Regions from separate parts of the Pseudoalteromonas sp. K222D genome, predicted to be linked through region 4. Evidence: predicted binding sites of a transcription regulator. Region 4 holds the regulator's gene; each other region holds the start of a gene.
What was found. The regulator LexA, encoded in region 4, represses DNA repair genes until DNA is damaged. The targets are predictions, from matches to a motif close to TACTGTATNNNNATACAGTA.
Positions count from the first base shown of each region.

Region 1: the regulator LexA is predicted to act here: its motif matches at 3,001-3,020, upstream of J5X91_RS10345 (YebG family protein).
Region 2: the regulator LexA is predicted to act here: its motif matches at 3,123-3,142, upstream of uvrD (DNA helicase II).
Region 3: the regulator LexA is predicted to act here: its motif matches at 2,781-2,800, upstream of J5X91_RS03460 (SulA-like leucine-rich domain-containing protein).

Region 1 covers NZ_JAGGDL010000018.1:1,379-6,586, reverse strand. The annotation lists gene J5X91_RS10355 (HDOD domain-containing protein) at 1-740, opposite strand, end outside; gene putP (sodium/proline symporter PutP) at 1,062-2,573, shown strand; gene J5X91_RS10345 (YebG family protein) at 2,633-2,950, opposite strand; gene J5X91_RS10340 (helix-hairpin-helix domain-containing protein) at 3,266-3,565, shown strand; gene J5X91_RS10335 (DUF6170 family protein) at 3,581-3,883, opposite strand; gene dsbB (disulfide bond formation protein DsbB) at 3,883-4,401, opposite strand; gene fadR (fatty acid metabolism transcriptional regulator FadR) at 4,845-5,208, shown strand, end outside.
Region 2 covers NZ_JAGGDL010000062.1:1,466-6,673, forward strand. The annotation lists gene J5X91_RS17365 (GNAT family N-acetyltransferase) at 1-915, opposite strand, end outside; gene uvrD (DNA helicase II) at 893-3,058, opposite strand; gene J5X91_RS17375 (hypothetical protein) at 3,373-3,591, shown strand; gene J5X91_RS17380 (YacL family protein) at 3,706-4,074, shown strand; partial or broken gene J5X91_RS17385 (dUTP diphosphatase) at 4,181-4,318, shown strand; gene dut (dUTP diphosphatase) at 4,662-5,117, shown strand.
Region 3 covers NZ_JAGGDL010000003.1:174,645-179,852, forward strand. The annotation lists gene J5X91_RS03450 (hypothetical protein) at 265-1,023, shown strand; gene J5X91_RS03455 (NCS2 family permease) at 1,096-2,388, opposite strand; gene J5X91_RS03460 (SulA-like leucine-rich domain-containing protein) at 2,826-3,260, shown strand; gene J5X91_RS03465 (YchJ family protein) at 3,301-3,780, shown strand; gene J5X91_RS03470 (diguanylate cyclase) at 3,999-4,919, opposite strand.
Region 4 covers NZ_JAGGDL010000019.1:64,578-69,785, reverse strand. The annotation lists gene J5X91_RS11125 (DnaJ C-terminal domain-containing protein) at 1-901, shown strand, start outside; gene J5X91_RS11120 (chaperone modulator CbpM) at 901-1,221, shown strand; gene J5X91_RS11115 (hypothetical protein) at 1,474-1,854, shown strand; gene J5X91_RS11110 (hotdog fold thioesterase) at 1,857-2,300, opposite strand; gene J5X91_RS11105 (SRPBCC family protein) at 2,399-2,851, opposite strand; gene lexA (transcriptional repressor LexA) at 3,131-3,748, shown strand; gene coxB (cytochrome c oxidase subunit II) at 4,222-5,208, shown strand, end outside.

The sequences.
Region 1 (5,208 bases), on a different contig from region 4:
GCAAATGCTGCAGAGTTTGAATAACGCAGTAACTTATAAGATAGATTTACATCTCGCTCAAATATATCGGTGATCTTTTTTAGATCCATATCAAGCGTTGAGGTCTCATAAAGTAGTTCGGCTAATGTCATACCAGAGGGGGGAAGCGCTTTACTTTGGATCATCTCTGGTTTTGAAAAGAAAAACCCTTGAAAATAATCAAAGCCAAGTTCCAATGCTTGGTTATACACCTCATGGGTTTCAACTTTTTCAGCAAGTAATTTTAGATGTGGATAAGGTTTTAAATCATCAATAATTGTTTTAATTGTTTCTATATTACAGGTTAAAAAGTCAATTTTTATAATATCAATAAATGGATAAAAGTGGCGCCACACAGGTTGATGAATGTAGTCGTCTAAGGCTAATGTATAACCTTTTTCTTTTAAGTCTTTAACAATAGCAAGTAAACGCTTACCAGGTTGCACCGTTTCGAGTATCTCTACCACCACAGCGTCTTTACTCAGTAAAGTAGGGTAGCCTTTTAGTAAAGTTTCTAGAGTAAAATTGATATATGCTGGTTTATTGTCAGTTAAATCCTCAAGGCCAAAATTAAACTGGCTGCCTTCTATTAGGCGTGTTGTTGCCTCATCTCCATCTATATCGGGAAACACGTTATTTACACCATCACGAAATAGTAATTCATAGCCAATAAGCTTTTTATCGCGATCTAAGATCGGTTGGCGTGCAGCGTAAAAGTACATAAAAAATTCCGTATAGATAAAAAATAACTATTGATTGTAACAATATATGGCAAAACATTAAAAATAGCATGATGTAAATAAGCTTATCTTAGATTAATAACATATTTTTAATAAGTTACAGAAATTTTGACTTAAATATATACGATTTGTTTGTTTTTAATTCACTAAAGTTGACATGTTGGAATTTTAACTATTACCCATGCTATAGTGACAGAGAATGGTTTTTATCCCAATACTGTCTTAACTATAATATTTTAAGAGTCATTATTTGGATCAAAAGCCTGTTGCAATTTATTAGTGGAGGCGAGTTTGGAAACAGGAATGATTATTTCACTAGCATTATACTTTGTTGTAATGCTAGGTATAGGATTGTATGCATTTAAGCAATCAACCAGCGATGTTTCAGGTTACATGTTAGGGGGCCGTAATTTATCACCAAGTGTTGCTGCGCTATCTGCAGGTGCATCTGACATGAGCGGTTGGTTACTTATGGGCCTTCCCGGCGCTATGTATCTTTTTGGTTTGAGTAAGGTTTGGATTGCGATTGGTTTAGTGCTTGGTGCTTGGGCAAATTACTTCTTAGTTGCACCTAGGCTTCGTGTTTACACTGAAAAAGCGAATGATTCAATTACGATCCCGGATTATTTTGCAAATCGCTTTGCGGACAATAAGAATATATTACGTGTTATTTCAGCTATTGTTATTATTGTTTTCTTCACACTTTATACCTCATCTGGCGTGGTTGCTGGTGGTAAGTTATTTGAAAATTCATTTGGAATGAGCTATGAAGTTGGCCTTTATGTTACTACTGGCGTTGTAGTACTTTATACGCTTTTTGGTGGTTTTTTAGCGGTAAGTTTGACCGACTTTGTACAAGGTTGCATTATGCTTATTGCGCTATTAGTAGTACCAATAGTAACGTTTACTATGCTTGATCAGCCAGTAATGGAAACGCTCGCTAATGCAAGCTATGACCTGTTACTTATCTCGCCAAAGGCCAGTGAAGTTCACTCTCTAAATATGCTAGATTGGTTTGCTGGTGGCTCTACCATCGCAATTATTTCTGCGTTAGCTTGGGGCTTTGGTTACTTTGGTCAGCCTCATATTATAGTACGCTTTATGTCGGTACGTTCAGTTAAAGATATTCCAGCAATGCGACGCATTGGTATGTCTTGGATGACATTATCTGCAATAGGCGCAGTACTAACTGGTTTATTTGGGGCAGCCTTCATACTAGAAAATGAAATGCCGATAAATGATAAAGAAACAATATTTTTAGTGCTATCTGAATTGGTTTTTCATCCATTGATTGCTGGCTTTTTATTAGCAGCTATTTTAGCGGCTGTAATGAGTACTATCTCTTCACAATTGCTAGTGTGTTCAAGCTCGTTAACTGAAGACTTTTATAAAATATACCTGCATCGCGAAGCCTCTCAAAAAGAGCTGGTTTTTGTTGGGCGTATTAGTGTGGCATTAGTTGCTATGTTTGCTATTTACTTAGCTTACGATAGAGATAGTTCTATTTTAGACTTAGTGAGTAATGCGTGGGCAGGCTTTGGCGCTGCATTTGGACCACTCGTATTGTTTAGCCTTTACTGGAGAAGAATGAACTTTGCTGGCGCCTTAGCAGGCATGTTAGTGGGGGCTTCAACAGTACTTATATGGATATACGCACCAATTACCATTAATGGTGGGAGTTTAAGTAGCGTTATTTATGAAATAGTCCCAGGCTTTATTTTATCAAGTATTGCGATTGTATTAGTTAGCTTAATGACCAGTGAGCCAGCTAAAGAAATTACAACCTTATTTGATGAAGTAGAACAAGAACTATAAAAAGTTATAAACAAAAAAGGGAGTAACTTAGGTTACTCCCTTTTTTTATGCAAAATTTATTAACTTGCTTTTTTGTCGCTACTTTCTTCTATGGGTGCAACATTATCTGCTTTTTTGCCTTTTACAGCAGCTTTAGGGGCTATAGGCTCTTTACCACCTTTTAATATTGTCATGAAGTCATCTTTACTTTTTGCCATTTCTAAAGCGAGTGACTCTACTTGTTGCTCACTTAATGGTACATCAACTTTTTCTAGCAAAATTTCAAGCGACTCTGCAATATCGAGCATTTTATCATAGGCATCAGCTTCTTTTTTGGTAGTAAACGTCATGCGCTCGACTCCGTTTCGTTCTACAACATATTTAACAACAACAGCCATGATTTCTCCTGCTTACTTGCGTGGCATATAGTATATATAAACCATTAGATTACTGTTTTTATGTACAGTACAAGTTTGTGCTTAAATTTGCAAGTCCCCTAATTAATATTAAGTGATAATAGTTGACAACAAAGATTAACTTTACTTTATTTAACTTAATCACTTTTGTGTACCGTTGCAGTTAAGGATCTCACAGGGAGTGAATGTTAGGTTTAAGTATTTAATAAAGTGCAGGTGTAAAAAGCCTTTTGCGTTATGACTTAAACATATAAACAACAAAGTAAATGTTCATGTATGAACAAAAAAGGAAGAAAGATGAAAAAACTAAAATACAGTGTTTTAGCTGCAGCTTTTTGTATGTTGCCAGTAACCCTTACTTATGCAAATGTAGATACCTCAGCAATAACTCAGCAAGTAAAGCAGGCAGCTTTAAATATTAATACTGCTGATGTTAGCCAGCTATCTAAGCTCCCTGGTATTGGTAAGAAAAAAGCACAAGCTATTATAGATTATCGCGAAGCAAAGGGTAACTTTACATCGTTAGAGGATTTGAAAATGGTAAAAGGTATAGGTAAAAAATTAGCTGCAAAGCTTGAAGGTAAGGTTTCGTTTTAAGTTAAAAAGGGCGCGTTAAGCGCCCTTAGTATATTGGGTTAATGCTTCACATAAATGCTTTTTAGCAAAGTTAATTTCAATTGGAGTCGTTAGTAGTGGGTAACACAACCCACCGAGTAGTAAAAAAGGGATGAGTAACCAGCCTTCAAATACGGCAAATATTAAAAACAGCGGACTGAGTAATAATAATTTTATAATACGAAGTAGTACTTTATTAACAGGTGAAAGCATACTTAAAGAAATCGCTATAACAGCTTGTCTGTCACGTATTTTTAAATGTTTTAGAGCATTAATTTGGCTTGAAAAAAACACAAGCATTACAGCGACCTTTTAGTCATTAAGCGACTCGTTACCAGTAAAAATAAAGTGGCTGCAAACAGCGCAAATATTACTTCCATCCATGCCGGCATACTTAGCCCCGCAAATTGCCAGTCAATGTTTCCGCAATCACCAGTGGCTGCAAAAAAGCTTGGGATCCACTCATGTAATGGCATAAAGGCAGGAAAGTTAGGTTCAAACTCACAGCTAAATGCAAAAGGATCAGTGGTTGTTTGCATTTCGATATGCTCGCGGGCAATTATAAATCCCCAAACACTAGAAACAGCCCATACACTATAGGCGAGCAAGCGAACCCCTCTATGCTCTGGATTACTAGTACCAATAATACCTGCAATAAGTAAACCTAATACCGCAGTACGCTGATATATGCACATGATACATGGCGCCAATCCCATTTTATATTGAAAAAACAGTGCCGTTATTTCAAGCAGAAAAACAATACCACTAAACAAAAGCCAAGGAGTACGTTGGGTGGGTAATTGTGCAAGCCAGTTCATAATAAATCCGTATTTAAATAAGACGTTAGATTATGACGTAGGATAAAGTTAGGGGCAAGCAAAACGACTTAAAGCCTACCCACATGCATTTATGATGATTAAAGTTAAGGTTATAATTCTAAAAGCCAATAAAAATCCAATAATGTGAATAAAGAGGTGGCCCTTTAAACGAGTAAAGTATGTGTGTGAGGTGACTTTACGTAATAAGTTAATAAGGCAAGGCGCGAACTTAAAGTAAATAACTACTTAAAATGTATCTAGGGTGAATATATAAGTGCTTGCGACAAGTGTTAGTAAAAAATATAAAGCATTTTATAGGCACAAATATTTTAATCGCATACTGGCAGTAATATGGCGTACTTTACTTGTTACTTGAGCGTCGTCTGGTACAATCAGTCGGTTAATCGTATGTAGTAGTGTGAATTAATTCGAGTGGGAATTGGATGAGAATTTTTAAAGCGAAAAGCCCAGCAGGATTTGCTGAAGAATACATAGTAGAGTCTATCTGGAATGGCGATTTCCCTCCTGGATCTATTCTACCTGCTGAGCGTGAACTCTCAGAGTTAATAGGTGTTACCCGAACGACGTTACGTGAAGTATTACAGCGATTGGCTCGAGATGGCTGGTTAACTATTAAACATGGTAAGCCAACAAAAGTGAATAACTTTTGGGAAACGTCAGGACTAAATATTCTTGAAACGTTAGCACGTCTTGATGAAGATAAAATGCCAGAGTTAACCGACCAGTTACTCTCTGCACGCACTAATATAAGCGCAATTTATACGCGTGCAGCTATAAAGTTAAATC
Region 2 (5,208 bases), on a different contig from region 4:
TACTAAGGTGCTTGCAAATACAATACGAGGATAATGCGCTAACATGCTTAATAACATAGGCACTGGGATAGCAGCAGCTTCATCTACTAAGAGTACGTCACACTCGGGAAGCTCATTTAACAGAGCGTCTGGCGCAATATATTGCATGTTAGCAAGCTGTTTTTGTAATGGATCGTAATTAACATTTAGCTGTGCAGCTAAGTGTTTAAAGCTGCTGTGTGTTGCTCTAAATTGAGTGGCGCAAATAATTACATTTTTATCAGCTAATTTTGCGGCTGCTAGGCCTAATGCGGCTGACTTTCCTCGGCCTCTATCTGCATTGATCAGTAGCGGTCTATTGGCGCGACCATGAGCTACTTTTACTATTTGTGCTACGCAGTTTTTCTGCGGTTCAAAATCAATATTACTGTGCAGGACATAGTTATAATTATTATTGATGCAGCCAAATTCTTCACTGTAATGCAAGGCCGGTAAGCTTTTAATAATAGAGCTGAAACGCTGATTGAATAAACTATATTGATTGCTGTGGCCATGAGACTGGACACTTTTTAATGCGGGATCTTGCCAGTTATTTAGGTTACCCAGCTCAGGAAGTAATACAAACAATACTCCGCCAGCTCTAACTGTACCAGCAATTGCGGCCAACTTATCGGGGTATAAGCCACTAAAGCCATCGTAAATGGCGTGGGTAAATTCTTGTCCTAATATTTGGTGAATGTGTGCAGGCCATTGAGCATTTTTAAGTGCACAATGTTTAGATAGAGTAAGTGTATTAGTATTTTGTACTAGTGAGTTTGTCAGCTCATAGCACCAATTATCATTGCCAGTAACAAGCACTAGCTGGCGGTGATGCGCGCCAGCTAATTGTTGTTCTAGTTGTATGAGTTGCTTTTTATATAGCTTGTAGTCTTGCATATGCCGTTACTAACCACTTACTACCTAAATCATCAAAGTTGACTTGTACGCGAGATTGCGCACCCGCACCTTCGTAATTAAGTACTGTACCAATACCAAATTTAGCATGCAGTACACGTTGCCCCAAGTTAAAGCCGCTATCTTCAAATGCAGCGTGACTAACTGATGCGCTAAAACGCCCTGCAGCGGGTGGTCGAGATACTTGGGTTTTAATACGAATTTCTTCAACACAGTCCTCGGGAATTTCCCGTAAAAAGCGCGATGGTGTATGGTATTTTTCTTGTCCGTATAAACGACGGCTTTCGGCATGGCTAATATATAGTTTATCCATAGCGCGGGTCATACCTACATAACAAAGGCGGCGTTCTTCTTCTAAACGGCCAGACTCTTCATTACTTTGTTGAGAAGGGAACATACCTTCCTCTACGCCAACCATAAACACTAACGGAAATTCTAAACCTTTAGCTGAGTGCAATGTCATCATTTGTACGGCGTCTTCGTGCTCTTCTGCTTGTCCTTCACCAGATTCAAGCGAGGTATGCGCTAAAAAGCCTTGTAGAGGAGAGCTATATTCTTCTTCCTCAGGCAATTCGTACTGATCGCAAGCGCTAATAAGTTCTTCTAAGTTTTCTACTCGGGCACGGCCTTTTTCACCTTTTTCGGCTTGGTACATTGCCATTAACCCAGAAGTTTGAATAACGTACTTAGCTTGCTCATGTAGCGTTAGATCGCTAATTTTATCTTCAATATGCTCTACTAGTTCGACAAACTTACTCACTGCACCAGAAGCGCGGCCAGATAAATGTTGTTGCTCTACAATTGCTTTTGCTGCATACCAAAGTGGTAACGATTCGGCGCGTGCACAGTCGCGTATATGGCTTAGCGTTTTATCGCCAATACCACGAGCTGGAGTATTAATTACTCGTTCAAATGCAGCATCGTCTTGACGGTTACCTATTATGCGTAAGTACGACAGGGCGTCTTTAATTTCTTGGCGTTCGAAGAATCGCATGCCGCCATAAATACGATACTTTAGGCCTTCTTGTAGCATGGCTTCTTCGAGTACACGTGATTGCGCATTACTTCTATATAAAATAGCCGCATCTTGCAGCGCATTGCCGGCATTTAACCAACTACGCAGTTTACTACTTACAAAACGCGCTTCGTCTAGCTCGTTAAATGCGGCGTAAATAGAAATAGGTTCGCCCTCGTTACCGTCGGTCCATAAGCTTTTACCCATACGCTCTGAGTTATTTTGGATCAGGGCATTTGAGGCTTTTAATATAGTGGCGGTAGAGCGATAGTTTTGCTCAAGACGAATGGTCTCTGCGCTAAAGTCAGTTAAAAAACGTTTAATGTTTTCTATTTTTGCACCGCGCCAACCATAGATACTCTGATCGTCATCGCCAACAATCATAATACTATTGGAGTCGCCAGCAAGTAGTTTTAACCATGCGTATTGTATGGTGTTGGTGTCTTGAAACTCGTCTACTAACATGTGTGCAAAGCGCTGTTGATAATGGCGCAGTAGTGTAGGGTTATTTTTGAGTACTTCGTAGCTGCGCAGTAGTATTTCGGCAAAATCGACTAAGCCTGCTCTGTCGCATGCTTCTTGATACGCCGCGTACACGCGCAGCATCATTTGCTCGTTAATATCGTAGGCTTGAATATCTTTAGGGCGAAGTGCTTCATCTTTTTTAGCGCTTATGTACCAACCAAACTGTTTAGCGGGCCATTTTTTATCATCAATATTCATCGATTTTAATAAACGTTTGATCATACGTAGCTGATCGTCTGAGTCTAAAATTTGAAATGCTTCGGGTAATTTTGCTTCACGGTGGTGCGCGCGTAAAATACGGTGCGACAAACCATGGAAAGTACCAATCCACATACCACCAACCGGCGCTTTTAGCGTCTCTTCAACGCGAGTACGCATCTCTTTAGCTGCTTTATTAGTAAAGGTAACCGCAAAAATACTATACGCTGAGGCTTGCTCAACTTGCATTAGCCAAGCAATACGATGAACCAACACTCGTGTTTTACCAGACCCAGCACCTGCTAATACCAGCATGTTTTGTAGTGGGGCTGCAACGGCATCGCGTTGTTTGTCGTTTAAGCCATCGAGTAATTGTGAAACGTCCATCGTTACGCCTTTTTAATCAATAATGCGGGCAGTATAGCAGGTGTTTTTGTTAGGCTAAATAAAATACTGTTTTTATACACAGCTATTCATAAAATTATGTTCTAAACTAGTAGCTTGATAGCGAATCAAAAACGGAAAAGGTTAAAAAGATATAATAAAAATTGCTAATTTGACCTCAATTTAGTAAAAATCACCACAGCGTTAAACTGATAAAAATACAACTATATGATTTGTAACATTTATTAAATTGGCATAGAGTGTGTAAGTAATTCTATAGCTAAAATATAAAAATTAAATAAACTACAGAGGTTAGTATGTCAGGACAAGGTTCAGGCGGTAACGTAATCGCAGCATTATGTAATATATTTTTCCCGGGGTTGGGGCAGCTAGTGCAAGGGCGTATTCTTGCCGCGCTTATATTCGCTATATTATTTTTTGGTGGTGCGGCATTATGGTTTTTAATTGTGCCAGGAATAATTGCCGCTATTGTATATGTTTGGGCAATTATTGATGCAGCACGTTATAGATCGTGACGTAATTAATATTAAAGCTTTATAAAATAGCGCCTTTTGGCGCTATTTTGCTTTTTAGCGTCTGCAGCTATTTACGTATATAATTGCACAACTAACGATTTAAAAGCGATACGTATGGAATATCAATTTATTCGCGATCCAATTAGCGGATTACGCATTAAAATAAGTAGCGAGCATGCCATAATTGGCCGCTGGTTAAACGAAGAAATAGGCAAAGATAAAATAGCTATGGTGCAAGCGCTTATTGCATCGGTGAGTTCAAGCTTTGAGCCTTTAACGCTAAAGGGCCAAGAAATAGATTTAATTTTAACGAAAGACGAAGCTCTATTTGAAGCCCATGCTCTGCACCAAGACAGTGAAGATCTTATGGCTTATCAAGACGACGATTTAATGCTTGAAGAAAATGGCCTAAGCAGTGGTTGTGGTTTTGAAGATTTTATAGACCTAATAAACTCATGGCATGAGTTTACGACTTCAAGATAAACATAGTTAGCACACTAATGAAAATATACAGCAATGCACAACAAGCATTTTATCTGTATTATTACACTAATGAAAATTTAGCTAATCAAAAACGACAGGAATTGATATGTCTGCCAATTTAAACAAACTAGTAGTGATGCTAGAAATGCAAAATGCCATGAATACCAAAGTACATGACCAATGGTTTAGCCAAGGGTTTGATTGGTACAGAGCCATTTGGGTTGAGTGTGCAGAAATGCTCGATCGCTTATCACTGGCTAAATTGTAAGCCCTGTCGAATAAGTTAGTGAACAAAGTGTCGTAACTAACTGATTATTAAGTTGCTAATGTTCTGCATTTTAACTTCTATGTTACTTACAAATTTCACTTACAAAAATATATGTTTGCTACGTTTTGAATTTCACTAGCATTCTACAAAGACTAATAAATACTAACCACCAAATCCATTAACATTCACCAAAATATAAACATTAAACTATAGATAAAAGTCCAAGTTTTTTCGAAAAACTCGTTCAAGCATAGTTTTAGATATTTAAATCTATAAGAGACACTTTAATAAAAAGTTTCAACGCATATTCGGAGTATCAATGAAAACAGTTGAATTAAAAATTTTAAGTCCTAAAGTGGGCAATGAGATTCCATTACCAGCATACGCAACAGACGGTTCTGCTGGCGTCGACCTTAGAGCATGTATTGATGAACCCCTTACCTTAAAGCCCGGCCAAACAGAATTGATACCTACAGGCATCGCTATACACATGAAAAGCAAAGATATGGCTGCAACAATATTACCTAGGTCTGGTTTAGGTCATAAACATGGTATTGTATTAGGTAACCTAATAGGTTTAATTGATTCGGACTATCAGGGGGAATTATTCATCTCTTGTTGGAATCGTGGGAGTGACACATTCACTATCGAGCCTGCGGATCGTATCGCTCAATTAATGTTTTTACCAGTCATTCAGCCTGAATTTTCAGTGGTTGAAGAGTTTAAAGAAAGTGACCGGGGCGAAGGTGGTTTCGGACATTCAGGCCGTAAATAATTACTTATCAAATAGTTAAATGTCGACACATGGTTTTTTTCATACAAGAATTACGTCTATGTGTCTTCATTATTGCCTACTTTAATACGCT
Region 3 (5,208 bases), on a different contig from region 4:
TCGTTTTTGAGGGGGTAAATACTTTATCTTTAAAAACTGACCACCCGAAAAATGGTAGGTTTTAATTGATAATATCGTATTTAATAAATATAGGCTTAGGCTAGCACAATAAATATACTTCAGATAGCAATGATTATCATATAAAGCATTAAGATTTAAACGCTTTCTTAGCCTGCTTTTATAGTTAATTAGCGCAAAGTTTTCCTGTTCTTATATATTTAATGTAAGATTGAGCAATTAGGTTTAGAACCCGAGAACTGTAACATGATCGTCTCTATTATAATTATACTCATTGTTGCTCTTATTGTGATTGCGCTTTGGGTAAGTGCGGTGCAACAGCATAAAGAAAAACAAGAAGCTGATCGCCGTAAAGAACTAACCAAACAAAAAGCTATCATTGAGGAAACCGAGGAAGCGTTAATGAATAACGCTAATATCCCGTTTTCAGATAACACACTACGTGTTTTACAGCGTCGTAATCACGATGCGCTTAGTACCATGGTATCGCTTTCACCTGGTTCTAAAATATTAAAAAACCGTTTAAATGAAGCGAAAGAGCGTTTGAATAACCCTGTTCAAGGAAGCAATAGCGAATCGCTTTCACTGCCAAGTAACGATAAGCAATTGGTATCGCTAATACAGGGCATAAAAAAATTACGTATTATTCTACGCTCTGAGCACAATAAAGGTAACCTCGATAGCCAACTATTTGTAATTGAAGACAAACGAATGGAAAAACTGCAGTTACAAATAAATATTGAAAGCCAAATTAAACGTGGTTTATCGGCGCGCTCTGCAGGCATGGTAGGTTCAGCTAGGCAGTATTTTGAAAAAGCCCATGCTTCACTCAGTGCGGTATCGTATAGCGATCCATATGTAACTGCTAAATATCAAGAAGTAGAAGGCTACTTAGAAGCTATTAGTGTTGAGTTAAGAGCATCGAATGCCGATGCACTTAAAAAGAAAACTGAACAAGAGCAAGATGACCTAGACATATTGTTTGCTCCGAAAAAGAAATGGTAAATTAGTACTATAATTTATAAAAAAAGCCCATACAAAATTGTATGGGCTTTTTTTGATAGTTAAATAAGTTTTTTAAGATAAAAATGCAAACTTAACAATAAACAATGCCGTTAAAATCCACACACTAATACTTACTTGATCCTTTTTACCGCATAATACCTTAACCGCAGTGTATGAAATAAACCCAAGCGCTATACCGTGAGCAATAGAAAATGTCAGCGGGGTCATTAATAACACCACACTAACAGGAATGGCATCTGTCATGTCGTCCCAGTTTACAAACTTTAAGTTTTGTAGCATAAGTACCGAAACATATAAAATAGCACCGGCAGTGGCATACGCTGGCACCATTTGCGCTAGTGGCGCAAAAAACATCATCAATAAAAAACAAATACCCACAACAACGGCTGTTAAGCCTGTGCGTCCGCCGACAGAAACGCCAGCCACCGACTCTATGTAAGATGTAGTAGTAGATGTACCAAGCATTGCACCAGCAATAGTGGCAGTGCTATCAGCGCTAAGAGCGCGCCCTAAACGTGGCATATTGCCTTTTTCATCTGCAAGCCCTGCTTTTTGCGTGACTGCAACCAGGGTGCCTGAGGTATCAAATAAATCTACAAATAAAAATGCAAAAATAACACTCAACATTGAAAGCTCAAATGCCGCACTAAAATCAAGTTGCATAAAGGTTGGTAAAATTGACGGCGGCATAGACATAACCCCCTGATATTCAACCAAACCAAAAGCCAAAGCAATACCTGTTACCAGTAAAATACTAATTAACACACCACTTTTAAAATCGCGATATAACAATGCCGCAATCACAAAAAAACTTAAAATAGCAAGTAATGGCCCAGGTGCAGTAATATCACCTAGCTGCACTAAGGTTGCAGGGCTAGATACTATGATCCCTGCACTTTTAAGCGCAATTAGCGCCAAAAAAGCACCAATACCGGTCGCTATTGCTTGTTTTAGCACCAGTGGAATGGCATTAATAATCCACTCTCGTACTTTAAATAAACTTAAAAATAAAAATATACAACCCGACATAAACACAGCACCTAATGCCGCTTCCCAGGTATAGCCCATTCCTAAAACAACGCCATAGGTAAAAAAAGCATTTAATCCCATACCCGGCGCTAACGCTAACGGATAATTGGCCCATAGGCCCATAATAAAACAGCCTATTGCCGCTGCAATACATGTAGCTACAAACGCAGCGCCTTGATCCATTCCTGCTTGGGCAAGCATTGCTGGATTAACAAAAACAATATAAACCATAGTAATAAAAGTAGTCATACCGGCAACACATTCACGTTGTACTGAGGAATCATTTGCGCGGATTTTAAATAAGGCTTCGAGCATAACAAACTTAAGGTAGTAAAAAGTGGCGAGATTTTAGCATAAAAATAGCGAAATACCGGACATTTTACCTTGTTATGCATTAAGTTATTGAAGTAGCTGAAATAATAAATATGACACGGTAATACGTATGTACTTCAGGTTTTAAAAATAATAATTACCGTGCTTATATGCTGAGCAATCAGCTTTACTTTAACGTAAATAATAGAGCATAAAGTACTGTATAGGTGCTATTCGCCGCATAGCTTTAATAAAAAATATAAAACATACACCTAAAATATTAACGCCCTGTTTTTAATAGTTATTTTTGTTTTTTTATCCGTGTAAAAATTTAAAACTGAATGACTGTACAAATAATTAGCAAAAAAACACTTGCACCATAACACTGTATAAACTACTGTATACGGGTACTGTATAAAAACCCAGTGAGTGAGAGATTTATGTTACAGCCTATTACCGTAAGAACCGTTAAAAGTTATCAGCAAGACGATAAAAGTGATTGTGTAAATTTAATTCAAATTGAAGATGAAATTTCAGCAACCTTTGAATTGCTTAAAGTATTACACCAATACAATAGCTTAAATGCATGGACACTGCTGATTGCACCTGACCATGTACCGAGTAAAGCCTTACTTGATTCATGCTCCATTGATACCAGCAAATTACTGGTGATCAGGCAAAAACATTTAGTAAACTTAGAATATGTACTTAGCTCGGCGCTGCACAACGGAAACTTTGCTGCGGTTATTACCTGGACTGATATTATTAATGATCAACAGCTGACACAGCTATCATTAAATTTAAGCACTACAAATACTAAGCTTTACTGTTTTACTAAAAATACTCACAACCTTGAGATACCACTAACTCAATAAGCTTGTTAAACTCGTGTTTTAAACACTTTATATTAATATTATGACCTCATTAACGACTTCTCCTTGCTTTTGTGGCAGCCAGCAAAATTATGCTGACTGCTGTGAACCACTTCATTTAGCATCAAAAATAGCTGAAACACCTGAGCAACTTATGCGTGCTCGCTACAGCGCATATGTACTTAAAAATGCAACTTATGTTTATCAAACTTATGCAAATGAAAAACAGGCAGAAAACCCTGTAAAAGAGATTAAAGACTTTGCTGATAGCTGCCGCTTTATAAAGCTAACCGTCATCGACACTGAGTACGATGCAAGCGAAGGCTTTGTAACTTTTAAAGTAAATTACTTTTACCAAAACCTGTATTGCGAGTTACACGAAAAGTCGTTATTTATTAAACAAGATGGGCAGTGGCGCTACCTTGATGGCACACTATTTCCGGTAGCCGATATTAAAATAAGCAGAAATGATAACTGTCCTTGCCAAAGTGGCAAAAAATATAAAAAGTGTCATAGCGTATAACAAACTGCAGCTGTGCGGTGAGTAAAGTAGGTAATTACAGGCAACTGAACCTTAAATACATCCAATAGCCATGCCTAGGATTGGCTGTTACAGGCGATGTGTATGGCTAAAATAAAATTTTACTTTCGAGCAGCTATTGGCTATTTACTTACATACCTATAGGCCTGCTGCGTTAATAACTGCTCTACCGTATATTTTTCTACTGGGCTCGCTGCGCTTTAAAAGCACACTGTATTTCGCCCTTGTGCTTTAGCGGCGTACATTTTTTTATCTGCGCGTTGCAAAATATCTACGTTACTTTCGTCTGATTGCAATAACGTAGCCCCACCTATACTTATAGTGACAAATTCAAACTCTGAGTACTTATGTAAAACACCTAAGCCGGATATGTTATTTTTAATTTTTTCAGCAACACAGCGAGCGCCTTCCTCGTTGGTATGGGGTAGCACAACCACAAATTCTTCGCCGCCATAGCGGGCAACAAAATCGCTTGGCCTTTGCAGGCTGTTAGCGATTGTTTGAGCAACTAAATGTAAAACAACGTCGCCTTCTACGTGTCCATAAATATCGTTGTATTGCTTAAAGTAATCAATATCCATAAGTAATAAAGCGTATTGTGTATTCTCTCTTAATGCACTCAATTGTATTTTATTTATATGAGTATCAAAATAACGACGGTTAAACACTTTAGTTAAGTCATCCAGAAACACTTTTTGACTTAATAAGTCATGTTGCAGCTTAATAGTTAAGTGCGCCCTTACTCTTCTGTATAAGGTTTCTGGGTTAATCGGTTTTTGAATAAAGTCTACCGCGCCCGCTTCCCAGCAGTCCTCTTCTTGATTTTCAAAGGAGGTAACAAATATAACGGGAATGTCTTGGGTTTGTGTCGTCGTTTTAAGTTTTAAACAGGTTTCTATACCGCATATGCCATTCATTGAAATATCAAGCAGTACGATATCGGGAGTATTAGATTTACATATTTCAACTGCTTCTTCACCGCTGTTGGCGGTGTTAACAATAAAGTGCTTTGATAATATTTTTTTCAGTACAATTAAGCTAAGTAACTGATCATCAACAATGAGGACTTTTGAGGCTTTAAGGCTAAGTTTTAAATCGCTATCGGCATAATTTAATGGCATAAATACTACTGTTTTCTATAATTATCAACTAACACAGTATAATACAGTCTTATGTTCTGCAAATGTATTAAAGTTGGGTTTTTAATCAAACTTACAACCAAATATAAAAATGGCGATACAGAGTTGTTGTTAATTGTTTTAGAAAATCACGGCCATAATTTTCAGGGTAATACTGAAAGTAAGCACTGCTTATAAGCTGCTTGTACTTGAATGCTCAAGGTTTAAATCGCGTTTGTATAAACGTACAAACAAAAAATGGGCCACTAGGCTAATGCCAGTCAGTTAACAC
Region 4 (5,208 bases):
AGTAGCTTATAAAAAGCTAGCTAGAAAATATCATCCAGATGTAAGTAAAGAACCTCAAGCCGAGGAAAAGTTTAAAGAGATAGGTGAAGCTTACGAAGTTATTCACAACAAAGAAGAGCGCGCTAAATACGATGTGTTACGTCGTAATCAACAAAACCGTGCTCAGCAGCAAGCAAATTATGGCGGTAGCTATGGCTCGTCACAAAACCATTATCAGCAAGGTGATCCCCAAGCCGATCAGGAGTTTTCTGATTTTGTAAATTCAATGTTTGGCGGCGCAGGTGGGTTTAACCATGGCGGGCAGGGCAGAACTGGTGGCGCTCGTGCGCAAAAAGGACAAGATGTGGAAATTGAATTCCCGGTATTTCTTGAAGAAACGTTAGTCGATACCGTTAAACCAATTGAGTTTATGCTGCCGCAGCGAGACAGTAGTGGCCGTGTATCTGAAGTTAAAAAATCGCTTAAAGTTAAAATTCCTGCCGGCTCGGTTAATGGCGAACGCATTCGCTTAAAAGGCCAAGGTGGATTAGGTTCGGCAAATGGCCCTAATGGCGATTTGTATTTGCAAATTCGCTTAGTGCCTCATCCATTATTTGACGTTGAGGGGCATGACCTAAACATAGTGGTACCTCTTGCACCATGGGAAGCTGCTTTGGGCACTAAAATAAATTTACCTACATTAGCCGGAAAAATCCAACTAACTATTCCAGCTAATAGTCAATCGGGTCAACGTTTACGCATTAAAGGTAAAGGGTTAATTAGTAAAAAAGCCAAAGGTGACTTATTTGCTGTGATTAAAATTGTTAATCCAGCATTGAGTGATGATGTTAGCAAAAAGCTTTGGCAAGAGCTGGCCGAAAAAGCCCATTTTGACCCCCGTAGCAATTGGAGCAAGTCATAATGAAAATTATCGAGGCACCACAAGGCAATTTACTCACTAGCCAAGAATTGTGTGTGAGTAGTGATATTAGCGAAGCCATATTATATGAATTGGTTGAGCACAGCATTGCTATTCCTATTGAGGGCGAGCGCGTTACAGAATGGCAATTTACGGTATCAACAGTGATCTTAGTTAAAAAGGCTGCGCGTATTCAGCATGACTTATCGTTAGATTGGTCTGCTATTGCTTTGGTTTTACAATTATTGGATGAACGGGATGAGTTGATTGCTGAAAACCAAATGTTAAAGCAGCACTTAAGTCGATTTAAACATTTAGAATAAAAAATAGTGGTTAAATTTTAAATGCGAGTAGCTAGCTATTTTTATGGAGCTAGCTCAGCACTTTTATAATAGTGAGCTTTTGGTGCTTAAATATTTTTTATTCGTGAAATAAGAGTAAGTAAAGCGTCAATAAATGCGTAAAAATAGCCGACTATTCAGATAAAAAAGGTGAATATTGCAGAGTTGATTTGGTATAAGCGTAAAACTGCGTTAAAGTTTACAGCGAACTAATTAGAGGATAAACAGCAGACAATGTCGGAAATTCAATTTTTAAATGTAGACCTAGAGCTTGAGTCAAAGCAAGATATTAGCGTGCTTGTAGCTGACCTAAAAAAAATCGCCACTATTTTACATTATGATAAAGACGAATACCGTCAGTTAGCGCGTATAGAAGTAACAGGCGAAATATCTTCACCGGATAAAGCAATTAACCACTTATGTGAGTTAGTAGAGTCATGCTCGCGGGCTGCACTTAAGCAATGGTTGAGTTGTTCGCGCCGTACCTTTGATATTGGTTTTGAATCGGGCACTTCGCCAAAGTGTTTTAACCAAGCGCTGCACGCCGATACATTATTACGTATATCGGCAATTGGTGCAGGCATGGAAATTACTATTTACCCGCTAGAAAAATAGCGTTAGCCTTTGCGCTCTACAACAGCTGCGGTCATTTTTGATACGCAGCAAAGCTCGCCGCGACTATTCGTTATTTTTATTTCCCATACTGAGCTACGTTTGCCAATATGAAACGCTTTTGCGGTGGCGGTTAAGGTGCCATTACGCGAGGCTTTTAAATGGCTGGCACTGATCTCTTGCCCTACACAATAAAATTTAGTGAAGTCGACCACAAAATTAGCCGCGTAGCTGGCAACACTTTCGGCTAAAACCACGTTTGCTCCGCCATGCACCATGCCTATAGGGTTATGGTGCGCAGGAATTGCTGGCATAGTGGCAACTAAGTAATCATCACCAATTTCAGTTATTTCAATCCCCATGGTTTTCATCAGTGTACCTTGGCCATTTATGCCTTGGTCTAACTGCTTACAAAACGCTAAAGTAATAGGTTGATGCCAAATACTCATTGTTACTCCTTTAAAGGTTGAAAACGATAACCGATAATACGATTTTTCATGGCGATATGATAGCCAAATTAGTGCAGCTACTGCATGGTAATACAGTGCTACTTTTTGCTTTCTACATAGTGCTTAATTTCATCGAGATCTTTTTTTAGCATTTTACGCATCGAACTTTTAAGAAAAAACCCTATCACTGCAGAGATCATTTTTACCCAAATAGACTCAGAGCTATCAGAAAAAGTCATGGTTAAACAGGTGCTAGGTTCGGCGGCGGTAAGTGACAGCTTAGTGGTATAAACTGCCCCGCCATTTTCTGCGCGAGTGCAATAGTATTCATTAGTAACAGCTTCGGTGATCCACATGGTTTCTGAGGCTGCTTTGCCAAAAATTTTTCGTGTTTCTAACCATTTTAGGCCCACTAGCCCTTGTGGTGGCTTCTCGATTATTTTTACATCAATAATGCCAGACAGCATATTGGCACTGTTTTCGATGTCAGTTATTGCCGCCCATACTTTACGTTTAGGACCGTTAATTATTACCGCTACAGTGATATTCATAACACTCTCCGTTAATTCACATTGATGAAGTTAAGGCCCATTACAAAAACGATAGTTAACTAATTTTTAATAACAGCAACAACTTAGTAGTTATGTAATTAATGTAACGTAAAACTAACACTATCGTGATCTGCGTAATTTTATCTGTAATTTACTTGGTAATTTTAAGCTTAGACCAATGCCACCTTTGGAAGCAAAGGCGAGGAGTAATTTAAATTTGCGATTTTCAGATAACTGTATATACTCACAGTTAAATGTACTGTATGGAAAACCAGTTGTATGCGACCATTAACTAACCGCCAAGCGCAAATACTCGAACTTATTAAAGTGTTTATTAAAGACACTGGTATGCCTCCTACACGCGCAGAAATTGCACAAACATTAGGCTTTAAAAGTGCTAATGCAGCAGAAGAGCATTTAAAAGCGCTGGCTAAAAAAGGCGCTATTAAAATGAAACCAGGCGCTAGCCGTGGTATTCAACTTATTGAAGAAGATGAACCAGAACAACTTGGTTTACCGTTAATAGGCCGTGTAGCTGCCGGCGAACCTATTTTGGCGCAACAACATGTTGAGAGCCATTGTAAAATTGACCCGTTAATGTTTAAACCCGCTGCCGATTTTTTATTGCGTGTAAATGGTATGAGCATGCGAGATATTGGTATTATGGATGGTGATTTACTGGCTGTTCATCGCACTCAAGTTGCCGAAAATGGCCAAGTTATTGTTGCCCGCGTTGATGACGATGTAACGGTAAAACGCTTAGAAAAAGCAGGCAAAAAAGTATTATTGCATGCTGAAAATAAAGAATTTTCGTCGATAGAAGTGGATCTTGAAAACGAATCTTTTAATATTGAAGGCTTAGCTGTTGGGGTTATTCGTAATGCTGACTGGATGTGACAATTAAGCTGTTATAGCTATGTAAAATATCGGCATAATTTAATAGCTCAGATAATTAATGCGCACTTTTTAGTGCGCTTTTTTTTGCCTTTTTTTTGTGAAAATTCCGCTGCAATGAAAAAATTATATTAAGTTTATGTTTTTTATCATTTAAGTATTTAATACTCGTTATCGCTGTCTTTTTATTTGTAACCCTTGCTGTTGCTCACTTCCTGCTTAGAACAAAATTAAATAAATCCCATATTTACGCTAATCCCCTAATATTATTTGATTATTTTTCAAACTAAAACTTGCTAGTTGTTCAATTATTAACTAATTGTTAATGGGCTGGACTAACAATAACTCACAGCTTTAGTTTTGAGAAAATATATTTATATATCCGGCAGCAATACAAAAATAAAAAATAACAAATTGGCATTTAAAGCTTATGTCTTTTTGTTTTGCACTCGCAACAGTATTAAAGGAGCTGTCACATGGGTAAATTGAGCTCTACCTTGTGGCTTATATTGTTTGTTTTTCCGCAGTTAGCATTGGCAAATAGCCAATATAATATGCGCAAAGGCGTAACCGATATAAGTAATAATGTTTATCAACTACACATGACCATATTTTTAATATGCTGTGTAATAGGCGTGATTGTATTTGCCGTTATGTTTTGGGCACTTATTCATCATCGTAAATCTAAAGGAGCAGTTGCTGCTCAATTTCACGAAAGTACCAAAGTAGAAATACTCTGGACAGCAATTCCATTTGTTATTTTAATAGCAATGGCAGTCCCCGCAACTAAAACATTAATAGCGATGGAAGATGCCAGTAAAGCGGATATCACTATTAAAGTAACTGGTTCACAATGGAAATGGCATTACGAATATATGGGGGAAGATGTTGAGTTTTACTCAATACTTGCCACACCGCAAAATGAAATTGCTAACCTAGCCGATAAAAACCCCAACTATTTACTTGAGGTAGATAAGCCTCTGGTATTACCGATCAATAAAAAAGTACGCTTTTTAATGACCTCCGACGATGTTATTCATTCTTGGTGGGTGCCCGATTTTGCTATTAAAAAAGATGCAAACCCGGGGTTTATTAACGAAACGTGGACCAACATAAACGAAGTCGGTATTTATCGCGGTCAGTGTGCTGAGCTATGCGGTAAAGATCATGGCTTTATGCCAGTGGTAGTAGAGGCTAAGTCAGAGGCCGATTTTAAAGTTTGGCTAGCAGATGCTAAACAAGCAAAGCAAAAAGCAGCAGCAGCAGATGCTGCATTACTTGACCAAACACTCCCTAAAGAAGAATTAATGACTTTGGGTGAGCAAGTGTATATGGCCAATTGTGCTGCATGTCATCAGCCCACAGGGTTAGGTTTGCCAGGCGTTTTTCCTGCACTTAAAGGCAGCCCGATAGTGCTTGGCGATATAAAAGACCACATTGATATTGTTATTCACGGAAGCCCC